2 linked regions of the Arthrobacter globiformis genome follow. The protein of the gene in region 1 binds, or shares a complex with, the protein of each later gene. Links are inferred from orthologs where the notes say so. Each region holds a gene or a part of one and is shown in the gene's direction. Other genes may lie near its edges. The genes, in order: uvrB and pcrA.

Evidence for each region.
Region 2: the proteins of uvrB (region 1) and pcrA are in contact, whole or in part, in a crystal structure (PDB 7EGT), measured with the Thermus thermophilus proteins. The link is inferred for Arthrobacter globiformis from one-to-one orthologs. Residues at the interface, in WP_096411307.1 of Thermus thermophilus: Glu23, Leu25, Arg26, Asp27, Gly28, Glu29, Arg30, Phe31, Arg55, Glu326, Asp327, Phe328, Glu379, Ser382, Gln383, His398, Gly400, Arg401; in WP_096412145.1 of Thermus thermophilus: His654, Arg656, Phe657, Gln666, Asp668, Glu669, Lys680, Arg681, Leu682, Ser683, Lys685, Tyr686, Ala687.

Annotation. Positions count from the first base shown.
Region 1 is NZ_JAUSYZ010000001.1:3,019,731-3,035,204, forward strand. Bases 1-2,930 are described here. They hold uvrB (excinuclease ABC subunit UvrB), read left to right. Parts: upstream 1-380; coding sequence 381-2,480; downstream 2,481-2,930. Other genes in these bases: coaE (dephospho-CoA kinase), read left to right, coding at 1-319; QF036_RS13655 (TerC family protein), read left to right, coding at 2,713-2,930. Outside these bases: more of QF036_RS13655, read left to right, coding at 2,931-3,738; QF036_RS13660 (alpha/beta fold hydrolase), read right to left, coding at 3,863-5,218; QF036_RS13665 (GNAT family N-acetyltransferase), read right to left, coding at 5,211-5,711; QF036_RS13670 (4'-phosphopantetheinyl transferase family protein), read left to right, coding at 5,799-6,608; QF036_RS13675 (M20/M25/M40 family metallo-hydrolase), read right to left, coding at 6,631-7,704; 2,3-diaminopropionate biosynthesis protein SbnA, read left to right, coding at 8,163-9,191; QF036_RS13685 (Pls/PosA family non-ribosomal peptide synthetase), read left to right, coding at 9,197-14,914; QF036_RS13690 (TauD/TfdA family dioxygenase), read left to right, coding at 14,914-15,474. UniProt on the Escherichia coli protein: The UvrABC repair system catalyzes the recognition and processing of DNA lesions. A damage recognition complex composed of 2 UvrA and 2 UvrB subunits scans DNA for abnormalities.
Region 2 is NZ_JAUSYZ010000001.1:1,245,768-1,261,384, forward strand. The notes cover bases 7,567-10,639. They hold pcrA (DNA helicase PcrA), read left to right. Parts: upstream 7,567-7,870; coding sequence 7,871-10,408; downstream 10,409-10,639. Other genes in these bases: QF036_RS05765 (inositol monophosphatase family protein), read left to right, coding at 7,567-7,756; QF036_RS05775 (hypothetical protein), read left to right, coding at 10,465-10,639. In the rest of the region: QF036_RS05725 (hypothetical protein), read right to left, coding at 1-465; QF036_RS05730 (ABC-F family ATP-binding cassette domain-containing protein), read left to right, coding at 662-2,326; QF036_RS05735 (ABC transporter ATP-binding protein), read left to right, coding at 2,323-4,236; QF036_RS05740 (NUDIX hydrolase), read right to left, coding at 4,265-4,669; QF036_RS05745 (DUF6314 family protein), read right to left, coding at 4,666-5,235; QF036_RS05755 (DUF998 domain-containing protein), read left to right, coding at 5,397-6,179; QF036_RS05760 (hypothetical protein), read right to left, coding at 6,176-6,820; more of QF036_RS05765, read left to right, coding at 6,908-7,566; more of QF036_RS05775, read left to right, coding at 10,640-11,151; sucC (ADP-forming succinate--CoA ligase subunit beta), read left to right, coding at 11,374-12,540; sucD (succinate--CoA ligase subunit alpha), read left to right, coding at 12,571-13,473; QF036_RS05790 (ArsR/SmtB family transcription factor), read left to right, coding at 13,657-14,019; QF036_RS05795 (SRPBCC family protein), read left to right, coding at 14,016-14,489; QF036_RS05800 (tautomerase family protein), read left to right, coding at 14,721-15,125; iolC (5-dehydro-2-deoxygluconokinase), read left to right, coding at 15,348-15,617. UniProt on the Escherichia coli protein: A helicase with DNA-dependent ATPase activity. Unwinds DNA duplexes with 3'-5' polarity. Translocates on single-stranded DNA with 3'-5' polarity. Initiates unwinding more efficiently from a nicked substrate than double-stranded DNA.

The DNA of each region.
Region 1 (15,474 bases):
CAAGCGCCTGCACGGCAACGCCGATCCCGCGCGTCCGGTAAATCTCCATATCCGGGTGGCAGGTTCACCGGGCTGGCGCTTCGCCCTCTGCTTCCGCGACTGGCTGCGGGCCGACCCGGCCGCGCGGGAGGAGTACGCAGCGGAGAAGCGCCGGGTGGCAGCCCTGCACGCCTCCGACGCCAACACCTCCGGCTATGCCGACGACAAGGAGGCATGGTTCCGCGATGTCGGGGCTCCCGGAATGGAACGGTGGGCCGAAAGCAGCGGCTGGCAGCCGCCGTCGTACGTTTCCACCTCCGCCAACGCGGCCCAGGGGTGACAGGTACAGCCCAAAGCTGAATCAGGGGTTTGCTGTCAGTGGCTGGCGGTAGATTAGACGCATGAGTCTTGCGCAGGAGATCAACCGCGTCGTTGCCCCCTTCGAGGTCATCAGTGAGTTCCAGCCGGCCGGTGACCAGCCGGCGGCCATCGCCGAACTCACCGAACGCATCAAGAACGGTGAAAAGGACGTGGTCCTGCTGGGCGCCACGGGCACCGGCAAGAGCGCCACGACGGCGTGGCTGGTGGAGCAGGTGCAGCGGCCCACGCTTGTGATGGTCCAGAACAAGACCCTCGCGGCCCAGCTGGCCAACGAGTTCCGCGAGCTGCTGCCCAACAACGCGGTGGAATACTTCGTCTCCTACTACGACTACTACCAGCCCGAGGCCTATGTGGCGCAGACGGACACCTTCATCGAGAAGGACTCCTCCATCAATGAGGAAGTGGAACGGCTTCGCCACTCAGCCACCAACGCCCTGCTGACCCGCCGCGACGTCATCGTGGTGGCCACGGTGTCCTGCATCTATGGCCTCGGCACACCCGAAGAGTACATCGCCGGCATGGTCACTCTCCGCAAGGGTGATGAGATGAACCGCGACGACCTCCTGCGGAAATTCGTGTCCATGCAATACGTGCGCAATGACATGGACTTCCACCGCGGTACCTTCCGCGTTCGCGGCGACACCGTGGAAATTATCCCGATGTACGAGGAACTGGCCATCCGGATCGAGTTTTTCGGCGACGAGATTGAGAACATCCACACGCTGCATCCGCTGACCGGTGAAGTGATCCGGGACGAGGAGGAAATGTACGTCTTCCCGGCCTCGCACTACGTCGCCGGACCCGAGCGCATGGCCAGGGCAATCAAGCGGATCGAAGACGAACTTGCCGACCGGCTGCAGGTCCTGGAAAGCCAGAACAAACTCGTCGAAGCCCAGCGGCTGCGGATGCGCACCACGTACGACCTCGAGATGATGCAGCAGATGGGCTTCTGCAACGGCATCGAGAACTACTCCGTACACATTGATGGCCGTGCCCCCGGTACGGCTCCGCACTGCCTCCTTGACTATTTCCCCGACGACTTCCTGCTGGTGATCGATGAATCCCACGTCACCGTCCCGCAGATCGGCGCCATGTACGAGGGCGACATGTCCCGCAAGCGGAACCTGGTGGACTTTGGGTTCCGCCTGCCCTCCGCCATGGACAACCGTCCACTCAAGTGGGACGAATTCCTCCAGCGCGTCGGCCAGACCGTTTATTTGTCCGCCACTCCCGGAAAGTATGAACTCGGCAAGGCTGACGGCTTTGTCCAGCAGATCATCCGGCCCACCGGCCTGATCGACCCTGAAGTGGTCGTCAAGCCGACCAAGGGCCAGATAGATGACCTGCTCGGTGAAATCAAGACGCGGACAGAGAAGAATGAACGTGTCCTGGTCACCACGCTCACCAAGCGGATGGCGGAGGACCTGACCGACTACCTGCTGGGCCACGGCGTGAAGGTGGAGTACCTGCATTCGGACGTGGACACGCTGCGGCGCGTGGAGCTGCTCCGCGAACTCCGGATGGGAACGTTCGACGTCCTGGTGGGCATCAACCTGCTCCGAGAAGGCCTGGACCTGCCCGAAGTCTCACTGGTGAGCATTCTGGACGCCGACAAGGAAGGCTTCCTGCGGTCGTCCACCTCGCTGATCCAGACCATCGGCCGTGCCGCACGTAACGTCTCCGGACAGGTGCACATGTACGCCGACCGCATCACGGACTCCATGGCCCACGCCATCGAGGAGACCAACCGGCGCCGCGCCATCCAGGTGGCGTACAACACGGAAAGAGGCATCGATCCGCAGCCGCTGCGGAAGAAGATCGCCGACATCACTGACCAGCTGGCCAAGGAAGACGCCGATACCCAGGAGCTGCTCAACAACAACCGCCTCGTTAAGGGCGCCAAGCGCGGTAAGTCCGCCGCCAAGGGCGCGGCCACCGTCCGCGCCGACGGGCTGGCAGCGGCACCTGCGGAGGACCTGGTGGGGCTGATCGAACAGCTGACCGAGCAGATGCACGGAGCGGCCGCCGAACTGCAGTTCGAAGTGGCTGCCCGGATCCGCGACGAGGTTTCCGAACTCAAGAAGGAACTGCGCCAGATGCAGTCGGCCGGGCACGCCTAGCCGGACATCACCAGGCGACGCCGGTACGGGGCCACGCCGTCATCTGGCGCGCCGGGCGCCGCCTCTAGGGTAAAGTTGAGGTCACGTAGGGGAGTATCCCAAGCGCTACGAACGTCAACACGCAGGGCACAGATGCCCTGCCGGGCGTAGCGGGCAGCCACATCAGCACCAAGTGCACAGGTTCGCCGGAGAGACTTACACCGGTTTTTTGTACCCTGCGAAAGGCATTTTTGTGGAACTTCCCGTCTGGTTCGAGGTCGGCTCGTTCGTCGTCCTCGGCATCATCCTCCTTATGGACCTGCTTCTGGTAGTGCGCCGTCCGCACGAACCCTCGATGAAGGAAGCCGGCCTCTGGGTGGCCTTCTACGTGGCACTGGCCCTCGTGTTCGCCGGTGCCATGTTCATGTTCACGGGACCCGAGTACGGCAGCCAGTTCGTGGCCGGCTGGGTGACTGAGTACAGCCTCAGCATCGATAACCTGTTTGTCTTCATCATCATCATGGCCCGCTTCTCGGTGCCGCGTAAGTACCAGCAGGAAGTGCTGATGGTGGGCATCATCATCGCGCTGATTCTGCGCGGCATCTTCATCATGCTCGGCGCCATCGTGATCGAGCAGTTCAGCTGGGTCTTCTACATCTTTGGCGCCTTCCTGCTGTGGACCGCCTGGAAGCAGGCGCAGGACGAGGGCGAAGACGAAGAGGACAAGGAGAACGCCCTCATCAGCAAGCTCCGCAAGGTCATCCCGATGTCCGAGAAGTTCGACGGCGGCAAGCTGCGCACCACGGTGGACGGCAAGAAGGTCTTCACCCCGATGGTGATCGTCTTCATCACCATCGGCATGACCGACCTGCTGTTCGCCGTCGACTCCATCCCGGCCATCTTCGGCCTGACGCAGAGCGCCTTCATCGTCTTCACCGCGAACATCTTCGCCCTGATGGGCCTGCGGCAGCTGTACTTCCTGCTCGGCGGCCTGATGAACCGCCTCATCTACCTGAAGCACGCACTGTCCATCATCCTGGCCTTCATCGGCGTCAAGCTGATCCTGCACGCCATGCACGTCAACGAACTGCCGTTCATCAACGGCGGCCACCACATCGAATGGGCCCCGGAAATCCCGACGTATGTGTCCCTCGCGGTCATCATCGGCACCATCATCATCGCCGTCATCGCCAGCCTGGTGAGCTCCGGCGCGCAGAAGGCCAAGCTGGACGCCCGCCTCGAGGAGGACGCCCGGAAGAGCCTGAGCGACGTCGACTAGGTCCTCCTGATCCGTTTCGGCAGAAAAGCAACCCCGGCCACCTGATGGCCGGGGTTGCTTTGTCCTGAGGCTTTGCGTGGGGCAGGCTTTGTTCGTGGGGCTTAAGTGTGCGTTCGCGCTGGACTCAGCGGGCGGCGCGCACCATGCCGAGCAGGCGCCCGAAGATGGCCTCACCGTCGTCGGCGATGCCGTCGTGGTGGAACTCTCCGGTTTCCCAGGTCTTCAGCTTGCGGACAGCGGCGGCGGTTTCCAGGGAGAGCCCGTGGTCCACGTAGATATCGTGGCGGTAGACGGCGGCGGCCGCCGGCACGATGTTGGCGGCCAGTTGGGCCGTGTCGTAGAGCGGCTTCCAGTCAGCCTTGGCCGCCAGCAGTTCCGCCACCTCCTTGAGGGGACTCAGGGCGGGATCCTGCTCGAAGTACCAGGGGTAGACCATCTCGCCGGTCAGGAGTATCTCGGCAGCGTCCGGGCTGAACTCCGGGAACTCCTCGAGGACCCGCCAGGCCGCCCAGCCCGTGGCCGGGCCCTGGCCGTAGATGGATTCGTGCATCAGCGCGTACAGGGGGTTGGCTGCGCGCGAGACCAGGGTGCGGACCTGCTCCAGGAACGGGTCGGAGAGCCGGGGACCCTCGCGCGTCGCTACGAAGGCGTCCTCCAGCAGGTTGTGCAGGTTGTCCACCCGGGTATTCCCGCCGAAGAAGGATCCCACCATCTGGAACCTTTCCACGGTGAGGGGGGAACCGTCCGGGAGGTGTTCGGCCGTGCTGCGGAGGTGATTGGTGACCCGGTTTACGGTTTCCCGGTCCTCGGGGTACCAGCCGAAGTACTCTGCGTTGCGGGCTGCCACCCGCTTAAAGGTCTCGCGGTAGACCCGGTCGGGGGATCCCGTCAGCGGGGCAAGCCCGCCGGTGATCAGCACCTCGCGCAGGCCGGTGGGCGCGAACGACAGGTAGGTGAGCGCGCAGAAGCCGCCGTAGCTCTGCCCGTAGACGGTCCACGGTTCCGCACCGAGAGCCTGGCGGATGAGCTCGGCGTCGGCAACGATCGAGTCGGCCCGGAAGTGCTCGAGGTACCTCGCCTGCGCCGCGGCATCCCCGCGCAGCGGCAGGGTGTTGCGGTCAATGGGGGAGGATAGCCCGGTTCCCCGCTGGTCCAGCATCAGGATGCGGAAGTCCTTTGCGGCTGCCTTGCTCCAGCCGCCCAGCGACGCGAAGCGGTTGCCCCGCCCGCCGGGGCCGCCCTGCAGGTACAGCAGCCACGGCAGGTCGGCCGCCTCGGCCTCGCTGTGCTCGGCGGACACGTACTCGCGGGCGAAGACTGTGATGGTCTCTGCCCCGTCTTCCCCGTCCGGGGCGGCAAAATGGTCCAGCGGAAGCGTGAAGTAGTGTTCCGCCGTGCGCATGCCGCGGAACTTGTGCCGCGCGCGGACTGTATGGACCGGGTCCTTGCGCACAGCGGTGTCCAGCGTTGCCTCAGCCATGGACACCGACCTCGCTGCGGCTGCCGAATTCGGCCAGCGCCGTTCCGGTCAGCCGGAACGTGGACCATTCCTCCATGGGGAACGCACCGAGCTTCCGGTAGAAGTTGATGGACGGTTCGTTCCAGTCCAGTACACTCCATTCGACGCGCGCGTAGCCACGTTCGACGGCGGTCGCCGCCAGGTGCTGCAGGAGCGCCTTCCCGTGGCCCTCGCCGCGTGCCTCAGGGGTGACGTAGAGGTCCTCCAAGTAAATCCCGTGTACGCCCTCCCAGGTTGAATAGTTCAGGAACCAGAGTGCGAAGCCACGCACCTCGCCAGCATCGTTCTCGGCCATATTGGCGTACACGCGCGGGTCGCTGCCGAAGAGCACCTCGGTGAGCATCTCGGGGGTGTTGCGGACGGCCTCCGGCTCCTTTTCGTATGCTGCCAGCTCGTGGATCAACTGCAGGATTACGGGAACATCGGCGGGTGTGGCGGGACGGATTACACTCATGAATCCGAGCTTACTGCGTCCGGGCTTGCCGGATCAGGCCAGCGGCATGCCGGCAGGATGCCAGCTGCGTATAGGCTGTTGATTCCAATGACCTATCAACAGCGCAGCGACCCCTCCGGAGAGGGTGGGCAAATGGCGGCAGGCCCGGATACTGACCGGCTTCTGGCCGCTGTGAAGCTGTCCGGCGTCGACCTTCGCCAGGCCGACATTTTGGAGGAGAGCGAGCGTCAGCGGGCGGCGTTGTTCGACTCGGGGATCCAGCGGGACAGGTTCCTGGCCGGGCGCATTGCGTTGCGTCGCCACGCCGCCCAGGTGGCGGGGACCGGGGCCGGAGCACTGCGGGCCGACTACGTCTGCCGGGAGTGCGCCCGGGACGACCACGTGCATGGAATGCCCAGGTACCGGGCCGGCCCGTCCGGGCAGACCGTCCTGGCGAGCCTGAGCCGTGCGGGGGACTGGTGCCTGCTGGCAGCGACAACCGACGAACAGGTGCTGGGAGTCGGCGTGGACCTCGAGGACAGCACCGCCGCAGGTTTCGAGGGGTTTGGAGCGGTTGCCCTCTCGGAGCGCGAGCGGGAATACCTTCACCGCGTCGAGCCGGCGCTCCGGCCGGCTGTCCAGACAAACCTGTGGACGCGCAAGGAGGCAGTACTGAAGGCGCTTGGCAGGGGTTTGGCCGTCGTCGACCCGGCTCTCGTGGACGTTGCCGGTTCCGTTCCCCTGCTGCCAGGCCAGGTGGCGGGAACGGGTGGGCCTCTGATGGCGGTTGAGCCTCCGGTGGGGCGCCGGAAGGGCCGCCCTCCTCGCTGGGTGGTCGATGCTGTGGATCCGGGTTCAGTGGGGCTGCCGCTTTCATTCACTGCAGCAGTGGCACTTGTCGTGAAGCCTCGTAGTTAGCTGCAGCCCCTTGCAACTACTCTTAATCAGGGCGGGCCATCATCGCGAAGGCAACCGTGACGTAGCCCAGGGCACCCGCCATGTCGTGCAGCAACTGCCGGTCGATGTTTGAAATGTCGTCGCAAGCCCTGTGATAGCACGGATCGTGCTCGTCGTTCTCAACGCCGCCGAACTTTTCGACCTGTTCTGCCGTCTTCCCGTCTTCGTCTCCGGTGAACAGACCTCCCGTGGGGATGCCGGCTTTCAGGAAGGGGTCGTAGTCGGAGTCGCCATCTTCAAATTCCGTGGGCTCGGTCGCCAATCCGTTCTGCGCGAAATAGTCCAGGAAGGTGCGCTCGATTACGTCCGAGCCGGCCGGACCGGCAACTCCGAAACTTGAGCCATCACCGTCGTGGACGAACCGTCCGCCGTTGGGCGATGCGACCATATCCAGATTCAGGTTCAGCATGGTCTGCGTGTTTTCCTTGTTGCTGAGCGAGTCCACGTAATGCTTGGAGCCCAGCAGGTCCACCTCTTCGGCGCCCCAGAAGGCAAAACGCACCCGGTTCTTCGGCTGAATGCCCGTTTCGGTTATCCAACGGGCTGTTTCAATCATGGCTGACACGCCGGTGCCGTTGTCGTTGATCCCGGGTCCGCGGCGCACGGAGTCGAGGTGCCCGCCCACCACGATGGTCTGCGCCGGATCACCCGCAGTATCCGCGAGGATGTTGAAGGTCTGCACGTCCGCCTCGCGGTCGTCGTCCCGGTAGGTGAATACCTGCCTCACCGGCTTGTAACCGGCGGCGCGCAGCTGTTCCTCAACGTAGCGGCCGGATGCTTCGTAGCCGGAAGTGCCCGACGCCCGGTTTCCACCCGCCCCGTCGGCAATTTTTTGCAGCGCCTCAAGGTGCTTCATCAGGTCCCTCTTGGCGAACGCCGCGTTTACCTGGCTCGCTGCCGCCTTTGGCGCGGGCGGGACCGTCTCCGGCACTTGCGTAGGCACTGGCGTGATCGTAGGCCGTGGTTCCAGAGGCGATTCTTCCGCCGGTACAGTCACAGCTGGCGGCGCCTCAAGCGGCGCCCTCGCGGCCGGCGCTGAACAGGCCTGCAGCAGCATTGCGATCCCGGCGACGACGGCGAAGGCCTTGGTCTTTTGCATCCGGCCTCTTGAGCGCAACGCGTCCATGATTGAAAGCTACCGCTGCCTTGAGGAGCCCGGAAGGTCTTTGACAAGAGTCAGGTAGAGCTCTACCTAATACCGGGCCGGGTGCGAGTAAGTAGGTACTAAGAGTGGTAATTATGCAGGTACTCAAGGTGGTTGCGGTGGGCCACGAAACCCGCCTAGTGTCGAAGCAGCAGGTTTGAAGGCTCATCCGGGAGTATTCGCGGTGGGAAGCCAGGTATTCGCTGCTGGGGAAAATAGCTGGGGCCGCAGTGTTCCATATTCGCCGCTCTGCGCGGCTTTTCTTGAAAAGTGAAACGGGCGTGACACCGATGTCCGCCATCCTTCACGCACAAGTGGGCAGGAACATTCCCTAACCCTGACCTAGCTCATGGCAGGGAACGAGGGAAAACATGACGATTATCAAGGATCCGCACGTGTTCAACGAGCAGAGCCTGTTCGTCGATCTGGAAGGCGTGCTGGGCTGCCGCCTCTTTCTGAAGATCGAGGGGTTCAATTTCGCCGGCTCAATCAAGCTCAAGCCCGCGCGGGAGATGGTTGAGCGCGCCGAGCGTGAGGGGCTGATCGGCCCCGGCTCCATCCTCGTGGAGTCCTCCTCAGGCAACCTCGGCGTCGCGCTCAGCATGATCGCCGCCAGCAAGGGATACCGCTTCGTGTGCGTGATCGATCCGCGCTGCAACCCGGCAACCCGGCAACTCATGGAATCGCTCGGCGCACAGGTGGACCTGGTCACCGAACCGGATCCCGTCGACGGCTTCCTCGGAGCCCGGCTCAACCACGTGCGGGACCTGTGCGCGTCCGACGAGCGGTACATCTGGCTCAACCAGTACACCAATCCCGGCAACTGGGGAGCGCACTACCGCTGGACTGCCCCCGGAATCTCCAATCAGTTCCCCGACCTGGACGTGCTCTTCGTGGGAGCCGGGACAACGGGGACCCTGATGGGTTGCGCGCGGTACTTCCGTGAGCACCGGCCCGATGTCCGGATTATCGCGGTCGACGCCGCAGGATCGGTCTCTTTCGGCGGCCAGCCGGCCACCCGCCTGATCCCGGGACTCGGCATGAGCGTGCGGCCGCCGCAGCTCGACGAGTCCTTGATCGATAACGTGGTGATCGTCGAAGAACTGGACACGGTGCGCGCCTGCCACCGCCTCGCGGCGGCCGGCTTCATGCTCGGTGGCTCCACCGGGACCGTGGTCCACGGCGCCATGTCCTGGCTCGCCGACCACAATGCCCAGGACCTGACGGCGGTGGCCATCTCCCCGGACATGGGCCGTCCCTACCTGGACACCATCTACAACCCCGACTGGGTGCACGATCATTTCGGGGCCGCAGCGCTAGCAACCACCGATTTGACAGAGGCTCCGGGCCGACGATACGACTCGGTGTCGGAGCCACAGCACCCAGCACCCGTACTGTAGTGAAAATGCGTCTCGACAACCTGCAGGGCGCTCCGCGTTCCACATCTCCCATCAGTCCCCCCATTCCCGAGACAACTGCGGCTCCGGCCGGGAACGGCTCTCCAGCCACTCCTGCCACGGGTACGGCCGTTGCCTTGGAGCGCCGGCTGGCGGAACTGCTCGCATCCGTGGTGAAGAAGGACGACGTCCCCGTGGACGCCAACTTCTTCTACGAACTAGGCGCGGACTCGCTGGTGATGGCGCAGTTCTGCGCCCGCGTGCGCAAGCAGCCGGACTTGCCTGCCGTGTCGATCAAGGACATCTACCAGAACCCCACGATCTCGGCGCTGGCCGCATCCCTGGCACCGCCGGAAGAGGCGACGGCGACGGTGCAGGTGCAGGACCGGCTGGCCGAGGTGCTCGCCGGCGTGCTGGACGTCGAGCACATACGGGTGGACGCCAACTTCTTCCTCGACCTGGGCGCGGACTCGCTGGTCATGGCGAAGTTCTGCGCCCGGGTGCGTAAGCAGCCGGACCTGCCAGCCTTGTCCATCAAGGACATCTACCAGAACCCAACGATCTCGGCGCTGGCCGCGGCCCTGGCACCGGCGGAAGAGGCGACGGCACAGGTGCAGGTGCAGGAGCGGCTGGCCGAGGTGCTCGCCGGCGTACTCGGCATCGAGCAGGTCGCGGTGGGCGATGACTTCTTCCATGACCTGGGCGCGGACTCGCTGGTCATGGCGAAGTTCTGCGCCCTGGTGCGCAAGCAGCCGGACCTGCCCCAGGTATCCATGAAGGAGATCTACAGCAACCCGAACATCTCCGCGCTGGCAGCGGCATTGCAGGTTCCCCCGCAAAAGGACAAGGAGCCGGAGACCTCGCCAGCGGTGGCCTCCGTGCCGGAGACGCCGGCGCCCATGGACGCACGGACCTGGGAGTACGCCATGTGCGGCGCACTGCAGGCACTCGTCTACATCTGCTACTGCCTGGGCGCCGGCCTGCTCACGGTCGTGTGGTACCAGTGGGTTTTCCCTGACACCGGGCAGGCCAACTACAACTGGCTCGCCCACGGGATCAGCTTCCTGGAGATCTACCTGCGGTCGACCGCCTTCGCAGCGGCGGTGTTCGCGCTGATGTGCATCCTGCCGGTAGTGGGGAAGTGGATTATCATCGGGCGCTTCCGCCACCAGGAGATCCGCATTTGGAGCCTTGCCTACTTCCGGCTCTGGCTGGTCAAGACCCTGATTCGGACTTCCCCCCTGCTGTTGCTGAGAGGTTCCCCGCTGACGACCTTTTACCTGAGGGCCATGGGAGCAAAGGTGGACCGGAACGTCACAATCGTAACCAACCGGCTTCCTGTTGCCACCGACCTGCTCACCATCGGGGAGGGGACGGTGATCCGCAAGGACGTCATACTCAACGGGTACCGGGCCCACGGCGGCGTCATCCAGCTCGGTGCGGTGACGCTGGGCCGGGACGTGACCGTCGGCGAGGGCAGCGTGCTGGACATCGACACGGCAATGGGAGACGGCTCGCAGTTGGGCCACCGGTCCACCCTGTACACCGGCCAGTCCGTGCCCGCGGGCGAGCATTGGCACGGTTCCCCCGGCAGGCGCACGGATGTGGACTACGCCACGGTCGAGCCGACGCCTTACCGGCCGTGGCGCCGTGGTTGGTTCGCAGCGTCCCAGCTCATCGGCGCGGTCGGATTGGGACGCATCCTGCTGGGGCAGGTGGTCATTCTGGTCATTCTGGCGAATCCGGACATAGCGGCGCTTCTGGAGCCGCAGTCCCCGGCGTTCACCAGTTGGAACTTCTACGGCGAGGTTCTTTTCTACGCAGGCCTTTCTGTGTTCGGTGGAACGATCGCGTCATTGCTCATCGTCACCACCGTGCCGCGTGCGTTCAACCTCGTTTTGAAGCCCGACACGGTGTATCCGCTTTTCGGGTTGCAGGACGCGGCGGCCCGGGCTGTGGCGAGACTGACCAACAACCGCATACTGGGGCAGTTGTTCGGCGACAGCTCCTACATCGTGAACTACGTGGGGGCCCTCGGCTACAAGCTGGGAAAAGTCCAGCAGACCGGCTCGAACATGGGCACAGTGTTCAAGCACGACAACCCGTATCTTTCGAGGATAGGTACCGGCACGATGATCGCCGATGCGGTGTCGTTCATGAACACCGACCACTCGGCGACGTCATTCAAGGTGAGTGAGGCGGCGATCGGCGCCCACAACTTCCTCGGCAATGCCGTGCACGTTCCGGCCGGGGGCAGGACCGGGGACAACTGCCTGCTCGCGACCAAGGTGATGGTTCCCGTCGACGGGCCGGTGCGCCATGATGTGGGCCTGCTTGGTTCCCCAGCGTTCGAAATCCCCCGCTCGGTCCTTCGCGACGCCCTGCCCGAAGAACATGCCAGCCGCGCCCAATTCCGCCGTGACCTCGCGGCCAAGAACAGGCACAACCTGCGCACCATGGCCCTCCTGATGCTTGCCCGGTGGTTGTACGCCTCGCTTGCAGTCCTGGAGACGTTTGCCGGCCTCGTGCTGTCGAACCACTTCGGTTTCCTTGCCTTGAGCGGGTCCTTTGTTGTGCTGCTCGTGGTCGGCTTGCTGGTCCCCATTGGCATCGAGAACCTTGCGAGGGGGCTCCGGCCGCTCCAGCCCCGGCTCTGTTCCATCTATAACCCGTACTTCTGGTCGCACGAGCGGTACTGGAAGCTGATGGCCGAGAGCCGCTACATGCTCATGCTCAACGGTACGCCGTTCAAGGCGCTGGTCTGGCGGCTGCTGGGCATGCGGATCGGGTCCAGGGTGTTTGACGACGGTTGCGGAATCCCCGAGCGGACCCTGGTGACGATCGGCTCCCGCTGTGCCCTGAACGCCGGGACCACAGTCCAGTCCCACTCCCAAGAGGACGGAATGTTCAAGTCCGACCGCATCGTCATTGGTGACGATGTCACGCTCGGCGTCTCCGCGTTTGTCCACTACGGAGTGACCATCGAAGACCGTGCCGTTGTCACCGCAGACTCCTTCGTGATGAAGGGGACGACCCTCCCCCCGGGAACCGTGTGGGGCGGCAACCCGGCCGAAGAGGCCCCAGTCCCCGCCACGTCCCCCCTCGCGCTGGAAAGGGCCCGTATCATGACCACCACCTCTGCGCTGACCTGCCGCACCGCCGCCGACCGCTCGTCGGGCCCGGGCAACGGCCGGACCGCCCCCGCGGGTGCAGCGCCGACGGCGATTCCCAGGTGGACGCAGGAGCGCCAGCCGGGTCAGGGGCGGATCGAAGTGGCTGTGCCTGAGGACCTGCGCCAGGCCGTGCTGATACTGTCCCGCATGTTGGACGCGACCCCTGCATCGATCTGGATGGCAGCTCATGCAAGGGTGCTCCAGGCGTTGTCCGGCGAAACAGAGGTCACGACCGGCTGCCAGGACGCGTCGGGGACCTGGCCCTGCGAACTCAATCTGGGACTAGGCTCATGGCATGCGCTGGTCTCCTCGGCGCGCATCCGGCAGGTCCAGGCCCACGCCGAGCGGGCCGGGGGGCCGCAGGCTTCCGGGACGTACGAGGTGGTACTCAGCACAGACCATGACGAGGATTCCGAGCTCGCGGAGGGCCTCGTCCTGGGAGTGTCCCTCCGTGGCGCCGCAGGTGGCGAAGCGTTGAGCCTGCGCTACCGCCGCGACGTCCTCGACGAGGACGCAGCCCTCCGGATCGCCGGCTATCACCTGAGCGCAGTCCGTCATCTCGTCGCCGACCCCGAGTCGGACCCTGACGACGTTGATCTCGTCGGTCCCGAGGAGCGGCGCCTGCAACTGGAACAGCTGGCCGGACCCGAGCGGCCCCGGCCGCAGCGGCGTTTCCACGAGCTGTTCGAGGAGTGCGTCCGGCAGCATCCCGAACGTATCGCGGCGGTCCAGGACGCGCGGGAGTGGACGTACGCGGAGCTGAACGCCCGCGCCAACCGGGTCGCCCGTGCCCTGCTCGCGCGCGGGTTGCGCGCGGAGGACATCGTGGCGGTCGTCGCCGAACGGGATCTGGAGTGGATGGCCGCTGTGATCGGCATCCTCAAAGCCGGAGGCGCATACCTGCCGATCGAGCCGCACTTCCCGGCCGACCGAATCGCCAGAACGCTCACGCGGGCCGGGGCCCGGGTAGTGCTCACCGAAGGCGGCAGCAGCACCACGCTCGATGAGGCACTGGAAGGAATGCCTGCAGTGATGAAGCTTCTGTTCGAGGACATCGAGGCCGAGGGGCACCCCGCCGACGACCTCGGCATGGAGATTCGTCCCGATCAGCTGGCTTACGTCTATTTCACCTCCGGGTCCACTGGCGAGCCGAAAGGTGCGATGTGCGAGCACGACGGGATGGTGAACCACCTGTACGCCAAGATCGAGGACCTGGGGATCCGCCCTGGGGACGTCGTCGCCCAGACCGCCCCCCAATGCTTCGACATCTCGCTGTGGCAACTGGTCTCGGCGCTGCTCGTCGGCGGCCGCACACTCATCGTCGGGCAGGACCGCATCCTCGACGTCGAGCGGTTCATCGACACGGTGGAACGGGGCGCGGTGGCGGTCTTCCAAGTCGTCCCGTCGTATCTGGACGCCGTGGTGGCGTACCTGGGCGGCAAGCCTCGCGCCTTGCCGCATCTTCGCTGCGTCTCGGCGACAGGGGAGGCTTTAAAACGTGAGCTGGTCCGCCGCTGGTTCGACGTGATGCCGAACGTCAAGCTGGTCAACGCCTACGGGCTGACGGAGACCTCCGACGACACGAACCACGAAGTGATGAGTGCAGCGCCCGCGGGCGGCTCCGTGCCACTGGGCCCGCCAATCCCGAACGTCCGGATCCACATCCTCGACGAGCGGCAGCGGCTTGTGCCGCTTGGAGCGCCGGGTGAGATCGCCTTCTCCGGGGTGTGCGTGGGCCGCGGCTACATCAACGACCCGGAGCGTACTGCGCAGGCCTACTCCACCGATCCCTATGTGGACGGCGCGCGGCTCTACCGGGCTGGGGACTACGGCCGCTGGTCCCCGGACGGCAAGCTGGAGTACCTGGGCAGGCGGGACAACCAAGTCAAAATCTCCGGGTTCCGCATCGAGATCGGTGACATCGAGAACGCGCTGCTGCGGGTTCCCGGCGTCCGCGACGGCGCCGTCGTCGTAGGCGAGGGCGCCGGGCAGTCCAAGTTCCTCGTTGCGTTCTACTCCGGCAATCTGCCGCTCGAGGTTGACGAAATCCGCAGCGAGATGGCCGCGCGCGTACCGGGCTACATGGTTCCGTCGGCGTACAGGTGGCAGGAGAGCCTGCCCCTGACCGGCAACGGAAAGATCGACCGGAAGGCTTTGACCCGCATGGCGCTGGAGGTCGTCCCCGAGGCCGGCATCGCCGGGGAAGCCCTCTCGGCGACGGAGCAGCGGCTCGCCGAGGCATGGGCGACGGTGCTCGGCCTGCCGGTGGGCCGGATCGGTGGGCAGGACTCGTTCTTTGCGCTGGGCGGGACTTCGCTGTCCGCGGTGAAGCTCGCCGTCCTGCTCAAGCGCGCAGTGTCGATCAAGGACATCATGCAGACGCCCATCCTGGCGGACCTGGCGACCCTGCTTGAGGCCTCGTCCCTGGCGGACGCTGCCGTTCCGCCCGCCCCACGCGCGGCGGGATCCGCGGCGGAGCCCGACTCGATGGCCCCGGTGGGAGGACCGGTTGGCCACTCCCACCAGCTACCCATGAAACGAAAGGACCTCTGATGTCGTCTCCTACACCCAGGATCCAGTTCGACGTGGAACTCCAAGCCGGTCAGGCGCCGATGCTCACCGTCGAGGATGGCCACGACCCCGTGCGGTGGGCCGAACAGAACCGTGAGGCGCTGCGTGCGGCCGTGGATGAGCACGGCGCCGTCCTGGTCCGCGGTCTGGGCCTCCGAGATCCAGCCGAAGTGGCCGATGCCTTCCAACGGCTGGTTTCTGGTGGCCTCATGCCGGACCGGGAGGCGTTCGCCACCAGGCAGCCCTACTTCGACGGCGTGTACTCATCCCTCACTTGGCCCGCGAACCAGCCAATGTGCATGCACCATGAGCTCAGCTACGCGCTCGAGTTCCCCGGACTGATGCTCTTCGCCTGTCTCCAGGCACCCAGCGTCGGTGGGGTGACCGGCGTGGCGGACGCCCGTGCGGTGCTCGATGCCATACCCGCGGACATCGTCCGGCGTTTCGAAAACGAGGGGTGGCTGCTCGCCCGCAGCTACAACGAGGACATCGGCGCCTCCTATGAGGAGGCGTTCGGGGTCTCCGACCGCGCCGACGTCGAG
Region 2 (15,617 bases), 1.8 Mb from region 1 along the record:
TGCTGAGTAGTTCTGCGGGGCGACGCCGGTGGCGGCGGAGACCCGGTGGCGGAGTTCGCCGTCGTCGATTGCATCCACCCAGTTCTTCACGGAGGTGGGGTGGGGCGGCGGGCTGAGTTCGGGCGGACCCGTGCCATTGTCTGTGCCGGTGTCCGGCTCGGTGCGCGCAATGATGGCGTGCAGCAGGTCCGCCGTGGCGATCTGGCTGACCAGTTCCTGCAGTGTGGGCGGGACCGGCGGTTTTCCCAGATCCCGATACCGCTCAAAGGAGCCCAGCGCTGCCACCGGATTGATATTGAAGGCCCGGCTGATCCCCACAACGGTTGCCTCGGCCACCTTGCCGCGGACCAGCTGCTGGGCCAGGGTGGAGCGCTTGACCCCTGAAGCCCTCGCCACATCAGCAACGCTGGCGTCCGGCGCGATGCCGTGCAGCCAGTGCTGGAAGGCCTTGGCGGATAGGGGCATGGAACGCTCTCTGCTGACGGGCGGGGGTGGTGCGGAGACGCGGCCCGCCGGCCTCGATTTTACGTAGCGCGCCGCTTCAACTATGCTAAATGGTCGAACCCGCTGGTCCGTACACCCCCCAAGTCCGGACCAGCGGGTTCTTTCATGCCCGCCTGAATTTTCGGGTAAAAACGGGCAGCGGTGAGAGGATGGATTGATGACTGCAACCCTTGTTGCGAAGGACCTTTCGGGCGGTCATGATCACCGCACCCTCTTCTCCGGGCTGTCCCTCACAGTGGCTCCCGGGGACGTTGTCGGCGTGGTCGGCGCCAACGGTGCCGGCAAGTCCACGCTGCTGCGGCTCCTTGCCGGCGTGGACCAGGCGCAGGACGGCACCGTCAGCCTCGCGCCGGCCGACGCCTTCGTGGGCTGGCTGCCACAGGAACACGAACGCAAGGCCGGCGAAACGGTCGCCGCCTACATCGCCCGCCGCACCGGCTGCGCCCAAGCCACCGCTGAAATGGAATCCACGGCCGAGGCCCTGGGGTCGGGGGCGCCCGGAGCCGACGACGCCTACTCGGTGGCCTTTGACCGGTGGATGGCCTCAGGCGCCGCGGACCTGGACGAACGGATAGCCCCCGTCCTCGCGGACCTGGGCCTGGACGTCGGTCCCGACGCCGAAATGACCGGGCTGTCCGGCGGCCAGGCTGCCCGCGTGGCGCTCGCCGCCCTGCTGCTGAGCCGCTTCGACGTCGTGCTCCTGGACGAGCCCACCAACGATCTTGACCTGGACGGCCTGGCCAAGCTGGAAGCATTCGTGCAGGGCCTTCGCGGCGGCGTGGTGCTGGTCTCCCACGACCGCGAGTTCCTCGCCCGCTGCGTGACCTCCATCGTGGAACTGGACCTCGCCCAGAACTCCGTGGCCGTGTACGACGGCGGCTATGAGGCCTTCCTGGAGGAACGGGCCGTCGCCCGCCGGCACGCCCGTGAACGGTACGAGGAATTCGCCTCGACCAAGGCGGACCTGGTGTCCCGGGCCCGGACCCAGCGGGAATGGAGCTCGCAGGGCGTCCGGAACGCGATGCGGAAAAGCCCTGACAACGACAAGATCCGCCGCGCGGCCAGCACCGAATCGTCCGAGAAGCAGGCCCAGAAGGTCCGGCAGATGGAATCGCGCATCGCCCGCCTGGACGTGGTGGAAGAACCGCGCAAAGAATGGCAGCTGCAGTTCACTATCGGCCAGGCGCCGCGGTCCAGTTCGGTGGTGGCAACGCTGCGCGATGCCGTGGTCCGGCAGGGCAGCTTCACCCTGGGCCCGGTGAACCTGCAGCTCAACGCCGGCGAGCGGATCGGCATCACCGGTCCGAACGGGGCCGGCAAGTCGACGCTGCTCCGGCTGCTCCTGGGGACGCAGGCACCGGACTCCGGCGACGCTTCCCGTGGTGTGTCCGTGGCCGTCGGCGAGATCGACCAGGTCCGCGGGCTGCTGGCCGGGCACCTGCTGCTGGCTGACGCCGTCGAAGCCGTCCTGACGGATTACACGTCCGCCGAGGTCCGCACGCTGCTGGCGAAGTTCGGACTCAAGGCGGACCATACCGCCCGAACCGTGGACTCGCTGTCGCCGGGGGAGCGGACCCGCGCCGCCCTGGCCTTGCTGCAGGCCCAAGGAGTGAACCTGCTGGTCCTGGACGAGCCCACCAACCACCTGGACCTCCCGGCCATCGAACAGCTGGAAGAAGCATTGGAAAGCTACGACGGCGCCCTGCTGCTGGTCACCCACGACCGGCGGCTGCTGGAAAACGTCCGCCTGGACGTGCGCTGGAACGTGGACAACGGCGTCGTCACCGAACTGGCGGCAGGCAAGATGGAGCAGAACAGATGAGCATGGACGGCGTCGCCTGGCGCTCGCTTTACAACATCACCCGGGCCAAGAGCGGCTCCCGGCCGTTCTCCAAGGAGACCCTCAAGCGCGTCCTCGGCTTTGCCCGGCCGCACCGCGGCAGGCTGATCGCGTTCGTGGCCGTGTCCGTCGCCATGGCCTTCCTGGCGGTGGCCACGCCGGTGCTCGCCGGCCAGGTGGTCAACACGATCGTTGCCCGCGCCAATGCCGGCGAAGTGATCCGGCTGGCGGCGCTGATCGCCGGCGTGGCGGTTGCCGAGGCAGCCCTGGGCATGGTGAGCCGCTGGCTGTCCTCCACCATCGGCGAGGGTGTCATCGTGGACCTCCGCACCAGGGTGTTCGATCATGTCCAGAGGATGCCCATCGCGTTCTTCACCCGGACCCGCACAGGCGCGCTGGTCAGCCGCCTCAACAACGACGTCATCGGCGCGCAGTCCGCCTTCGCCGGAACCCTGTCCGGTGTGGTCAGCAACGTGGTGGCCCTCATCCTCACCCTCGTGGTGATGCTCAATACCTCATGGCTGGTCACCGTGCTGGCCATGATCCTGCTGCCGATCTTCCTCATCCCCGCCCGGCGGATGGGCTCCCGGCTGGCGGACCTGCGGCGCGAGGCGGCCGAGCACAACGCGGCCATGGGCACCCAGATGACCGAGCGCTTCTCCGCCCCCGGAGCCACCCTGGTGAAGCTTTTCGGACGGCCCGACGACGAATCCCGCGAGTTCGCGCTCCGTGCAGGCCGGGTCCGCGACATCGGCGTCCGGACGGCCATGCTGCAGTTCACGTTCGTGACGGCGCTGACGCTCGTCTCCGCCCTGGCCCTGGCCCTGGTCTACGGCCTGGGCGGCTGGCTGGCCATCGGCGGCCAGCTTGCCCCGGGCGATGTCGTGGTGCTGGCGCTGCTGCTTACCCGCCTGTACGCGCCGCTCACCGCGCTGTCCAACGCCCGCGTTGAAATAATGAGTGCCCTGGTCAGCTTTGAACGGGTCTTCGAAATCCTGGACCTCAAGCCCCTCATTCAGGAAAAGCCCGGTGCGCTGGCAGTCCCGCCCGGGCCCGTGGCGGTGGAGTTCGACGACGTGCGGTTCTCCTATCCCTCCGCGGACAAGGTCTCGCTGGCCTCGCTGGAGGAGGTCTCCACGCTGGACACCCGAGGCGGCGAGGAGGTGCTGCACGGCATCAGCTTCCGGGTGGAACCCGGACAGACCGTCGCTCTGGTGGGCTCCTCCGGGGCCGGCAAGTCGACCGTGGCGCAGTTGCTGTCCCGGCTGTACGACGTCGACTCCGGCGCCGTGCGCCTCGGCGGCACCGCCCCGGCCTCCGGCCTGGACGTGCGCGACCTGACCTTCGATTCCATCCGCGCCACCCTGGGCATGGTCACCCAGGACGGGCACCTGTTCCACGAAACCATCGCCTCCAACCTCAGGCTGGCCCGCCCGGAGGCCACCGACGAGGACATGTGGGAGGTGCTGCGCCAGGCCCGGCTCGAAACCATGATCCGCTCCCTTCCCGACGGCCTGGAAACCGTGGTGGGGGAGCGCGGCTACCGGCTCTCCGGCGGGGAACGGCAGCGGCTCACCATCGCCCGGCTGCTGATCGCCCAGCCCCGCGTGGTCATCCTCGACGAAGCCACCGCCGCGCTGGACTCCACGAACGAAGCCGCCGTGCAGGCGGCGCTGGGCGCTGCGCTGGAAGGCCGTACCGCCGTCGTTATTGCCCACCGGCTCTCGACGATCCGGGCGGCTGACGCCATCCTGGTGGTGGAGGACGGACAAATTGTGGAGCGCGGCACCCACACCGAGCTGCTGGCCGCGGACGGCCGCTATGCCGAGCTGTACCGGACCCAGTTCGCCGAGGCCACGGCCGTGGCGGAGGAAGCCGTTCCGGAGTACTGAGTCGTTGCCCGGTGTCCAGGGCGCCGCGTCAGAGCCCGGATTGCGCCAGCGCCGGAAGGATGTGGTCCGTGAGCAGGGGCGCCAGGTCCCCGGGCAGTTCCGCCGTGAGGTCCAGCCACCGGATCTCGGCGATCTCCGCGGAGGGGTGGGCCACCCAGGTCCCCGGCGCGGTGAAGACGGTGGCTTCGATTTCCGTGGCTGCCTCGTTGGCGGCATCGGCCAGCCAGACGCCCATGAGGGTCAGTTCCCGCGGATCCACAATGATGCCGACTTCCTCCTGGAGCTCCCGCGCCGCGGCCTGCACCGCCGTTTCACCGGGTTCGGGCTTGCCGCCGGGATGCATGAACTTGTCCGTGCCGCGCTTGCGGACGGTCAGGAGCCGGCCAGTGGCGTCGTAGACACACACGGCGGAAACGATGATGCGCGGATTCACGGTTTCGAGCCTAGCCCGTCTGTGGCCGCCGCGGTTCCGGGCAGCCGCCGCAGCACTGACTCCAGCAGCAGGTCCTTGCGCGGGCCGGTGACATCCCAGACGTAGCTGAACTCGTTCTCGCCGTGGCGGACGTACGTGACGCGGTAGGTGTCCGGATCGCACCAGTGCCGGTCCTGGCTGGCCTCCGGCGAGAAGCTCATCCGGTGGAAAGGCCGGCCATCGGGAAACAGCATGTCCATCGCCTCCGGCGTGTCCGCGGGCCTGAGCAGGTAGTCGCGGGTGGCCGGGCCGGTGAACGTACCGCCATCCTCTGCCGGCAAGTCCCCGGCGGGCCACTTCACTGAAGGCCAGACCACGGTCCCTTCCTCATGGAAGTGGAGCCCGCCGTCGCCGTCGGAGGAGAAGATCACGACGCCGGTGAAGGTGCCGCGGGTGCCGGCGGACCGGTCCAGCAGGGCCCGTTCCACGGACCAACGCCCTGCCTGGGAACGGCCGGGGGATGAGGGGTCAGCCGGCGTTGTGCCCAGCAGATAGTCGCGGAGCCCGTGCGGGTGCTGCAGATTCAAGTGCCCTCGATTGGAATCGAACCAACGACACCGGCTTTAGGAGAGCCGTGCTCTATCCACTGAGCTACGAGGGCGGGTGTCCGCCGCGGCCGGCTTTTGGACCGGCCCGTTCGGGCACGCTTACAAGCATACAAGGTGACGGCGCGTACTACGCTCTTGGCATGGCCGCCGCAGCTCAAGTCCCTTCCGCCCGGGCGACGTTCCTGCCCGACACCGCCTCCACGCGGCAGTACATCGGGGCGTGGGCGGTGCTCAGCGTGGTCCAGTATTTCGTGGCGGAGGCGGCGGTCATCGGCGCCTGGGCCGGACCCGGCCCCTACAGCCGGCGGACCGGCCTCATCAGCGACCTGGGCGCCGTGAGTTGCGGCGTCTTTGACGGCCGCAGCATCTGTTCGCCGCTGCACGTGCTGATGAATTCCTCCTTTGTGGTGCAGGGCCTGGGCATGCTCCTGGGCGCGCTGCTGCTGAGCTCGGCGCTGCTGCGGGTTGCTGCCCGGGCCGGCGTGCGGGTGGCGGCAAGCCATTCCGGCGAAGTGCCCTGGTACTCGGCGGTGGCGGCGCGGATCCTCACCGGGACCGCTGGGACGGGCACGATCATCGTGGGGCTGGTCCCGGAGGACCTGGAATCGGGCTGGCACTACGCCGGGGCCGTGATGTACTTCATCGCCGGTTCCCTGGCGCTGCTGCTGCTCGGCGCCTTGTGGCTCCGGCAGTCCCCGCTGGGCTGGTTCGTTCTGGCCTCCGGCGGGGTGTCCGCGGCCGCGCTCGTCACGGCGGGCGTCACCGGCCTGGACGTCCCCGAGCCGGGAACCCTGGAACGGCTGATGGGCTATCCGATCACCATTGGCCTCGCCGCCGCCGGCCTGGTAATCGCCCAGCGCGTCCGGCAGGAACGGCAGGTGCGCAGGGCCCTTGCCCGGGCCCGGGCGGTCCGGGGCGCCTAGACTTCCTGCTGCGGGGCCGCTTTCTTCGAGGACCGGCGCCCCAGGAGCACGGCGGCGCCGCCGGCGATAAGGCTGGCCACGAACAGTACCCAGCCGGTCACGGTGAGGCCCGACGCCACGGCGACCTGGCCGGCGTCGAGGTTTACCGCCGCGATCATGGAATCAATGGTGACGTTGCCCCACAGCCGGACCACCACGAACAGCAGCGGCAGCGCCCACAGCGCCCAGCGCAGCCCCTTCCGGGCCACGTTGGTGCCGATCAGCAGCAGCCAGGTGAAGCCGAAGATCAGCGGAAACAGGGTGCCCGCCGTCTTGTGGACGTAATTGAGCTGGCCGCGGGCGTCGGCGTCCAGGGCGCGGCGGAGCTGCTCGGCGTAGCCGGTGTCGAAGCCGCCGACCAGGGAATCGGGCATGGCCAGCCCGCCAGACAGCTGGGTGAGCTGGTTCAGCGTCAGCAGGTGGACGTACCAGAACAGGAAGAGGCTGGCCACCACGCCGGCGATGACAATCAGGCTGGCGTTGTTCTGCGCCTTCGCGGGAGTCCGGTCCGTGCTCGGGTTGATCACCGGCGGCAGGTGGTGCTGGGGTACTGCGGCCTTCGCGCCGTGCTTCTTGATCCGCTGTGCAGGTGTTTTGGCCATGCGTCCATTATCGCCCGCCGCACACCAGGCCTGCTGTCCTGCGCCCCCGCTGTGCAGGGCGTGCCCGGCGCCGATAGGGTGGGAACCGTGACGGAACTGGGCAAACACAAACTGGGCAGACACAGCGCCACCAACCTGAGCCCCGAGCTCGACGACTATCAGCTGGCGGCCGAACTGGTCCGCGAGGCCGGGCAGCTGGCCCTGCTGATGCGGCAGGGCGGCCTGGACGCCCAGCGCAAGACCTCCATCTCCGACGTCGTCACCGCCGCAGACCATGCGGCCGAAGCGTACGTGCTGGAGCAGCTGCAGCGCTGCCGCCCCGACGACGGCGTCCTGGGTGAAGAAGGCGCCGCGGTGCACGGCAGCAGCGGGCGGACCTGGGTCATCGATCCCGTGGACGGCACCTACAACTTCCTGCAGGGCTCCACCTACTGGTGCTCAGCCATCGCGCTCAAGGACGAATCCGATGTGCTGCTCGGCGCCATTTTCCAGCCCGAGGAGGACAAACTCTGGATCGGTGGCAAGCAACGCGCCACCACGCTCAACGGCGACCCCGTCACCACCTTCAGGGAGGACGGAACCAACCGCAACGCCGCCGACCTGTCCCACCTTGGCGCCGCCACCTACATCCACCCGCGCTGGCTCTCCGACCCGATGTGCGCCATGCCGTGGCATGCCGCCGCGACGTCGGCCGCGACGCTGCGGATGCTCGGATCCGGGTCGTGCGACCTCGGCCGCGTCGCTGACGGGCAGCTTGGCTGCTGGTTCCAGCACAGCTGCCCCGAATGGGACTGGCTTCCCGGAAAAGCGATCGTGACGGCTGCCGGCGGCGCCGCCGGCAGCGTCCACGTCAACGGCCTGGAATGGTTCATGGCGGGAGGAACGACGGCGGTGCACCAGCTGCGTGCCGCCCTCGAGTCAGGCTCCGTCGACTAGATTTCCGCCGGCTGGATCGTTGTCCGGACCTGCGCGGCTCTGCCCGCACCGGGGTTATCCACAGGGCGGAATCCAGTGTCAGCCCCACCGCCTAGACTTGTAGTCACCATGGATATGTTGTTTGACCCCTACGCTGACGGTCCGTTCAAGGCTGGTTCCCACGCCGGTGCCATCACCAAGTCGCGCCCCGAAACAGGGCTGATGACGCCCGCATTCGGCGGTGGCCCGGGTGAATCCGCGCCCCGCCCGGCAGCTGGCCCCGCCGCCGGACCGGCTGGCGGGAGCCCGGGAGAGGAGCACGCCCGGCACCAGCTCCCTGACGCCGGGGCGCTGCTGGCCGGCCTGAACCCGCAGCAGGAGGAAGCGGTCAAACACTCCGGCAGCGCACTGCTGATCGTGGCCGGAGCAGGCTCCGGGAAGACCCGTGTCCTCAGTAACCGGATCGCCTACCTGATTGCCACCAAGCGGGCCCACCACGGCGAGATCCTGGCCATTACGTTCACCAACAAGGCCGCCGCGGAAATGCGTGAACGCATCGAGGCCCTCGTGGGCGCCAGGGCCAAGGCCATGTGGATCTCCACGTTCCACTCATCCTGCGTCCGGATCCTGCGGCGCGAGGCCGCCAACGTCGGGCTGAACTCCAACTTCTCCATCTACGACTCCGCCGACTCCCTGCGGCTGATCACGCTGGTGGCCAAGAACCTGGACCTCGACCCCAAGAAGTTCGCGCCCAAAGCCATCCAGCACAAGATTTCCGCGCTCAAGAACGAACTGATCGACGACGACTCCTTCGCGTCCGCCGCCAACCACAGCGACCCGTTCGAAAGCGCCGTGGCCGACGTCTTCAAGGGCTACACGCAGCGGCTGCGCCAGGCCAACGCCATGGACTTCGATGACCTGATCGCGCAGACGGTCTACATGTTCCGGGCGTTCCCGGCGCTCGCGGATTCCTACCGGCGCCGGTTCCGGCATGTCCTGGTGGACGAATACCAGGACACCAACCATGCGCAGTATGCCCTGGTCCGGGAAATCGTCGGTGAGGGACCGGGGGCGGCGGAACTGACCGTCGTCGGCGACTCGGACCAGTCGATCTATGCGTTCCGCGGCGCGGACATCCGGAACATCGTGGAGTTCGAGAAGGACTACCCCGCCGCCCGTACCATCAAGCTGGAACAGAACTACCGCTCCACCCAGAACATCCTGAGCGCAGCCAACTCCGTGATCTCCCGCAACCCCAACCGCCCCGAGAAGCGGCTCTGGACCGCGGAGGGCGAAGGCCACAAGATCATCGGCTACGTGGGCGAGAACGAGCACGACGAAGCTCAGTTCATTGCCAAGGAAATCGACCGGCTCCAGGACGAGGACAACCTCCGCCCCGGCGACGTCGCCATCTTCTACCGCACCAACGCCCAGTCCCGTTCCATCGAGGACGTCCTGGTGCGGGTGGGGCTGCCGTACAAAGTGGTGGGCGGCACCAGGTTCTACGAGCGCAAGGAAATCAAGGACGCCCTGGCGTACCTGCGCGTGCTGGTCAACCCGGACGACGACGTCAACCTCCGCCGCGTCCTCAACGAACCCAAGCGCGGGATCGGGGACCGGGCCGAGGGTGCCGTGGCGGCCCTCGCCGAGCGGGAGCGTACGTCCTTCATGGCTGCGGCCCGCCGCGCCGACCAGGCGCCCGGCATGGCCACCCGCTCCGTCAACGCGGTGCTCGGCTTCGTGAAGCTCCTGGACGACCTCGCCGAGGTCGCCGCAGGTTCCGGCGCCGCGGCCGCGCTCGAGGCGGTGCTGGAACAGACCGGCTACCTCGCCACGCTGCGCTCCAGCAACGATCCGCAGGACGAGTCCCGGGTGGAGAACCTCGCCGAGCTTGTCGCCGTCGTCCGTGAATACGAGCGCGACAATCCCGAAGGATCCCTGGGTGCCTTCCTCGAGCAGGTGTCCCTGGTGGCAGACGCCGACCAGATCCCGGACGCCCCCGGCGCGGACATCGACGCCGCGGTGGCTGAGGCCAAGCGGCTGGGCGTGGTCACGCTTATGACGCTGCACACGGCCAAGGGCCTCGAATTCCCCGTGGTGTTCCTGACCGGCATGGAGCACGGGCTCTTCCCGCACCAGCGTTCCGCAACAGACCCCAAGGAACTGGCGGAGGAACGCCGGCTCGCCTACGTGGGACTGACGCGCGCCCGGAAGCGCCTCTACGTCACGCGCTCCGAGGTCCGCAACATGTGGGGGCAAAGCCAGTACAACCCGGCCAGCCAGTTCCTGGAGGAAATCCCCTCCGAACTCGTCGAATGGAAGCGCGAAGGCACCAGCCGGCAGGCCGGCGGCTGGGGCAGCGGCGCCGCCATCGGATCGAACCGGTACAGCGGATCCTTCTGGGGCGCCGGCACGGCCCGCGGAACCCGGGCCGATTCCTCCGCGGGCTTCAACGCCGACGTTCCGGCCGCCGTCGCCAAAAACCGCGTGCAGCCGCAGAAGGAAGTCATTGCGGTCAGCGTGGGGGACAAGGTCAACCACACCAGCTTCGGCAACGGCACCGTGCTCGCCGTCGAAGGCGCCGGGGACAAGACCGTCGCGAAGGTGAAGTTCGACATCGGCGAGAAGCGGCTGCTGCTCCGTTACGCCCCGCTGACCAAGATCGACGCCTGAGCGTGCCGGTAAGGCGCCTGGATCGCGTTGCTGCAGGCCGGGCCCTGCTGTTCTCGATGGCCCTGGTCCCGGTGGCCCTGTTGTCGATGACCCTGGCCGGCTGTTCGGTAACGGTCGCGGATCCGGAGTACACCCCTCCGCCGCCGCTCCCGGCCCTTGAGCAGCTCAAACAGGCGCCGCTCACAGACCCGGTGGGGTTTGCCGCAGGGGAAGACGTGCTGGCGTTTGTTACCGCGGACCGGAACGTGGTGTGCGCCCTGACCTCGGCCCGTGGGCCCCACCTGAATCTGCCCTACGAAACCAACAACTTCAGCGATTCCGACAACCAAAAACTGGCTACCGTGCCCGTGGCGCACTGCGAGCTCGCCGTGTATCCCGCACCGGCACCAGCGGACGTCCGTGACGACTGCTCGGGGACCGGACTCGGCTATCTGGGCGGCGTGGCACTCATGACGCCCAGCCGTGCCGGGTACGGTGAATGTCGGTCCGGCGTCACCCAGATGGAGGCCGAGTACGGTCCCAAGGGCACGCGCAACGGGCCCGTCTCCAAGTTTCCCGTCCTGCCCGAGGGCGGCAACCTCGAACGGAACGGCCTGCGGTGCTCCGCATACCGCTCCGGAGTGGCCTGCGGAAACGTCTCAGGCGGCGTCGGTTTCTTTATCAGCCGGGATCATTACGAACTCATCTCCGCGAACGGCAAAAACGTCCAAACGGCGGCCGCGAAGGCCTCAAAAACCCCGTAATCACGGGGTTTTTCTACGATCCATAGAATAGTGTCCTTACTCACAGAACAGGTAGTCTGGAACGGGCCGGTCCCTCCAAAGGACTAGAGTTCCCAAAGGAGCATTGCGCCGCGTGGCTCGTTTCCGGACCTGCCGCAGGGCGCGTTAATTCCGCAGCCCGGTCCGCACCTTTGGTGTTGTCCGGCTGTACAGAAACTACTTCGACGTAGAAGGACACAAACCGTGGACCTGTTTGAATATCAGGCGCGCGATATGTTCGAAGCGCACGGTGTACCCGTGCTCGCCGGCATCGTGGCGCACACCCCTGAAGAAGCAAAGGCAGCTGCCGAGAAGATCGGCGGCGTAACTGTCGTCAAGGCACAGGTTAAGGTCGGTGGCCGCGGCAAGGCCGGCGGCGTCAAGGTTGCCAAGTCCGCCGACGAGGCACTTGAGCACTCCACCAACATCCTGGGCATGGACATCAAGGGCCACACCGTCAACAAGGTGATGATCGCCCAGGGTGCGGACATCGCCGAGGAATACTACTTCTCCGTCCTTCTGGACCGGGCCAACCGCAACTACCTGGCCATGTGCTCGGTTGAAGGCGGCATGGAGATCGAGCAGCTCGCCGTTGAGCGGCCCGAGGCCCTGGCCAAGGTAGCCATCGACCCCGCCGTGGGCATCGACCAGGCCAAGGCTGATGAAATCGTCGCCGCCGCCGGCTTCGCTGAAGAACTGCGCGGCAAGGTCGCCGGCGTCATTCTGAAGCTCTGGGACGTCTTCAAGAAGGAAGACGCCACCCTCGTGGAGGTCAACCCGCTGGTCAAGACCGGTGCGGGTGAGATCGTTGCCCTCGACGGCAAGGTCACCCTCGACGAGAACGCCGAATTCCGCCACCCCAAGCACGCCCAGCTTGAGGACAAGGAATCCGCAGATCCGCTGGAGGCCAAGGCCAAGGCGCAGGACCTGAACTACGTCAAGCTGGACGGTGAAGTCGGCATCATCGGTAACGGTGCAGGCCTGGTCATGTCCACCCTGGACGTCGTCGCCTACGCCGGCGAGAACCACGGCAACGTCAAGCCCGCCAACTTCCTGGACATCGGCGGCGGAGCCTCCGCCGAGGTCATGGCCGCAGGCTTGGACGTCATCCTGGGTGATGAGCAGGTCAAGTCCGTGTTCGTCAACGTCTTCGGCGGCATCACCGCCTGTGACGCTGTTGCCAAGGGCATCGTGGGCGCGCTGGCCGAGCTGGGCCACTCCGCCAACAAGCCGCTGGTTGTCCGCCTCGACGGCAACAACGTCGAAGAAGGCCGCCGCATCCTCGCCGAGGCCAACCACCCGCTGGTTACCCTGGCCGCCACCATGGACGAGGGCGCCGACAAGGCCGCCGAGCTCGCCAACGCCCGCTGATCGAGCCTGTCGAGATCTAGGAAAGAAAACATGTCTATTTATCTGAACAAGGACTCCAAGGTCATCGTCCAGGGCATCACGGGCGGCGAGGGCACCAAGCACACCGCCCTCATGCTCAAGGCCGGCACCAACATCGTGGGCGGCGTCAACGCCCGCAAGGCCGGCACCACCGTCCTGCACGGCGAAAACGAGATCACCGTTTTCGGCACGGTCAAGGAAGCCATGGCAGAGACCGGCGCCGACGTCTCCATCGTCTTCGTCCCGCCGGCATTCACCAAGAACGCCGTTGTTGAAGCCATCGAGGCCGGCATCGGCCTGGTCGTCGTCATCACCGAAGGTGTGCCGGTTCAGGACTCCGCCGAGTTCTGGGCACTGGCACAGTCCAAGGTCGACGCCGACGGCAACCAGGTCACCCGCATCATCGGACCGAACTGCCCCGGCATCATCACCCCGGGTGAGGCCCTCGTTGGCATCACCCCGGCGAACATCACCGGCAAGGGCCCCATCGGCCTGGTGTCCAAGTCCGGCACGCTGACCTACCAGATGATGTACGAACTGCGCGACCTCGGCTTCTCCACCGCCATCGGCATCGGCGGTGACCCCATCATCGGCACCACCCACATCGACGCCCTGGCTGCGTTCGAGGCTGACCCGGAGACCAAGGCCATCGTGATGATCGGCGAAATCGGCGGCGACGCCGAAGAGCGTGCCGCCGACTTCATCAAGGCCAACGTCACCAAGCCGGTTGTCGGCTACGTGGCTGGTTTCACCGCGCCGGAAGGCAAGACCATGGGCCACGCAGGCGCCATCGTCTCCGGTTCCGCCGGTACCGCCCAGGCGAAGAAGGAAGCCCTCGAGGCTGCAGGCGTCAAGGTCGGCAAAACGCCGTCCGAGACCGCCAAGCTGCTGCGCGAAGTCTACGCAGCGCTCTAAGCACCACCTCAGGCAACGCGGGGTCACTCCCAGCCCAATCCACCCCCTGGATTGGGCGCAGGGTGACCCCGCGTTTCTTCGTTTAACCCTTGTCAGTCAGTGAGGCGAGGTCTATCGTGGTTATCAACCAGATGGTTGATAAACAATTAGGTTGATTATAGGGCCACGGCAATGACAGTGGACATGAGCAATGACGACGACGACCTCTTGGACGCGGCCTTCCTGGCCCTGTCGGATCCGGTGCGCCGCCAGCTTATCTCCCGGCTCAGCCGGGGACCCGCCACCGTCAATGAACTGGCCGAGCCCTTCGCGATCTCCAAGCAGGCGGTCTCGAAGCACATCCAGGTCCTCGAGCAGGCGCAGCTGGTCACGCGAAGCCGTGACGCGCAGCGCCGGCCCGTGCACCTGAACCCCGCACGGCTCGAAGCACTCACCGCGTGGATCGACCAGTACCGGCTGGTCCGCGAGGCGCAGTTCCGCAGTCTCGATGCCGTACTCCGTACCAACACCGCCCCACGCGGCAGTAGTCAAAAGGACAGACAATGAGCAACGCGCTGAAACTCACCGTTCCCGACGGCGTCCCGTTCATCGATTTCGAGCGTGAGTTCGATTTCCCGGTCGCTGAGGTGTTCCGTGCCCACAAAGAACCGGAGCTGATTACCCAGTGGCTGGGGCCGCGTGGAACCACTGTGGACATCGACCACTATGACTTCCGCAGCGGCGGCAGCTACCTGTACAACCACACTGGCCCCGATGGCGTGTCCTACGCCTTCAGTGGCATCTTCCACACCGTCCGGGAAAACGAGTTTGCCATCCAGACTTTTGAGTTCAGCGGCTACCCGGACATCGTCAGCATCGAATTCATGAACTTCGAGGATCTCGGCGGCGGCCGGTGCAGGCTTCGCGGCCATTCGGTCTATCCCACCATGGAGGCCCGCGACGGCATGGCCCAGTCGGGCATGGAAAGCGGCTTGAGCGACGGCTACGAGCGCCTCGAGGAGGTGCTGGCCAAGTAGGGCCTGCACCGCAACCAAATCGTCCGACGGCGGCCGGTGACCTTCATCTGAAGGTCACCGGCCGCCGTCGGCCATTTAAGCCAGGCCCGCACCCAAGTAGGTAGCAGCAGATGGCGTTCCCAGCGCTGAGAACCCCCTGTGCTGCTACCTACTTGGGCGGACGAACGCGAAAGTCTTGCGCGCCGCCGACGCTTTGATAGTATGTCAGGACAAACTATCAAAGGAGAACATATGCCGCTCGTACGAATCGACGTCCACTCGGGGCGCAGCCGGGACGAACTCAGCCGCCTCAGCCGGGGCATTCATGATGCCATCCTGGCCGAGTATGGCGTCCCGGAGCGCGACTACTTCCACATTGTCACCGAACATGCGCCGGGCCAGATTGTGGCGCAGGATGCGGGCCTTGGCTTTGAGCGCACCCGCGACGTCATCATGATCCAGATCTTTACCCAGGGCGGGCGCAGCCAGGAGGCGAAGCAGAGCCTCTTTGCGGCAGTGGCGGCGAAGCTGGCGGGGCTGGGGGTCGCCGGTGAGGACGTTTTCATCGGGTACGTCGAGAACACGGCGGGGGACTGGTCCTTTGGGTTCGGCCGCGCCCAATACGTTACCGGCGAGCTCGCCGTGCCGAAGAAATAAGTGCACAACAGCACCCCTGCCGGCCCGTGCCGGCAGCTCCGCAATGCCCCGGTTTGGGCCGAGTTCTGCTTGTTGTAAGTATGTCAGTACAAACCTTTGACAGGACATAAATTCTAGGGCACAGTAGTTCATGTGGTCCCGCTCACGGGGCCGCGGAACGCCGGAGCCTTGGCCGTTCGGCTGCTTAGAGGTTGAGATCCAAAAGAAAGGTCCACGATCACCGTGACCCACGAACTGCTCACGATCGGGCGAATCAGCGTTGATATCTACCCGAACGACATCGGGGTGGGACTGGAGGATGTCACGTCCTTCGGCAAGTACCTCGGCGGCTCGCCATCGAACGTTGCTGTTGCCGCCGCCCGCCATGGCCGCCGGACCGGCGTCATCACCCGCACCGGCGATGACCCGTTCGGGCAGTACCTGCACCGCGAACTGCAGAAGTTCGGCGTTGACGACTCCTTCGTCAGCCCGGTCCAGGGGCTCCAGACGCCG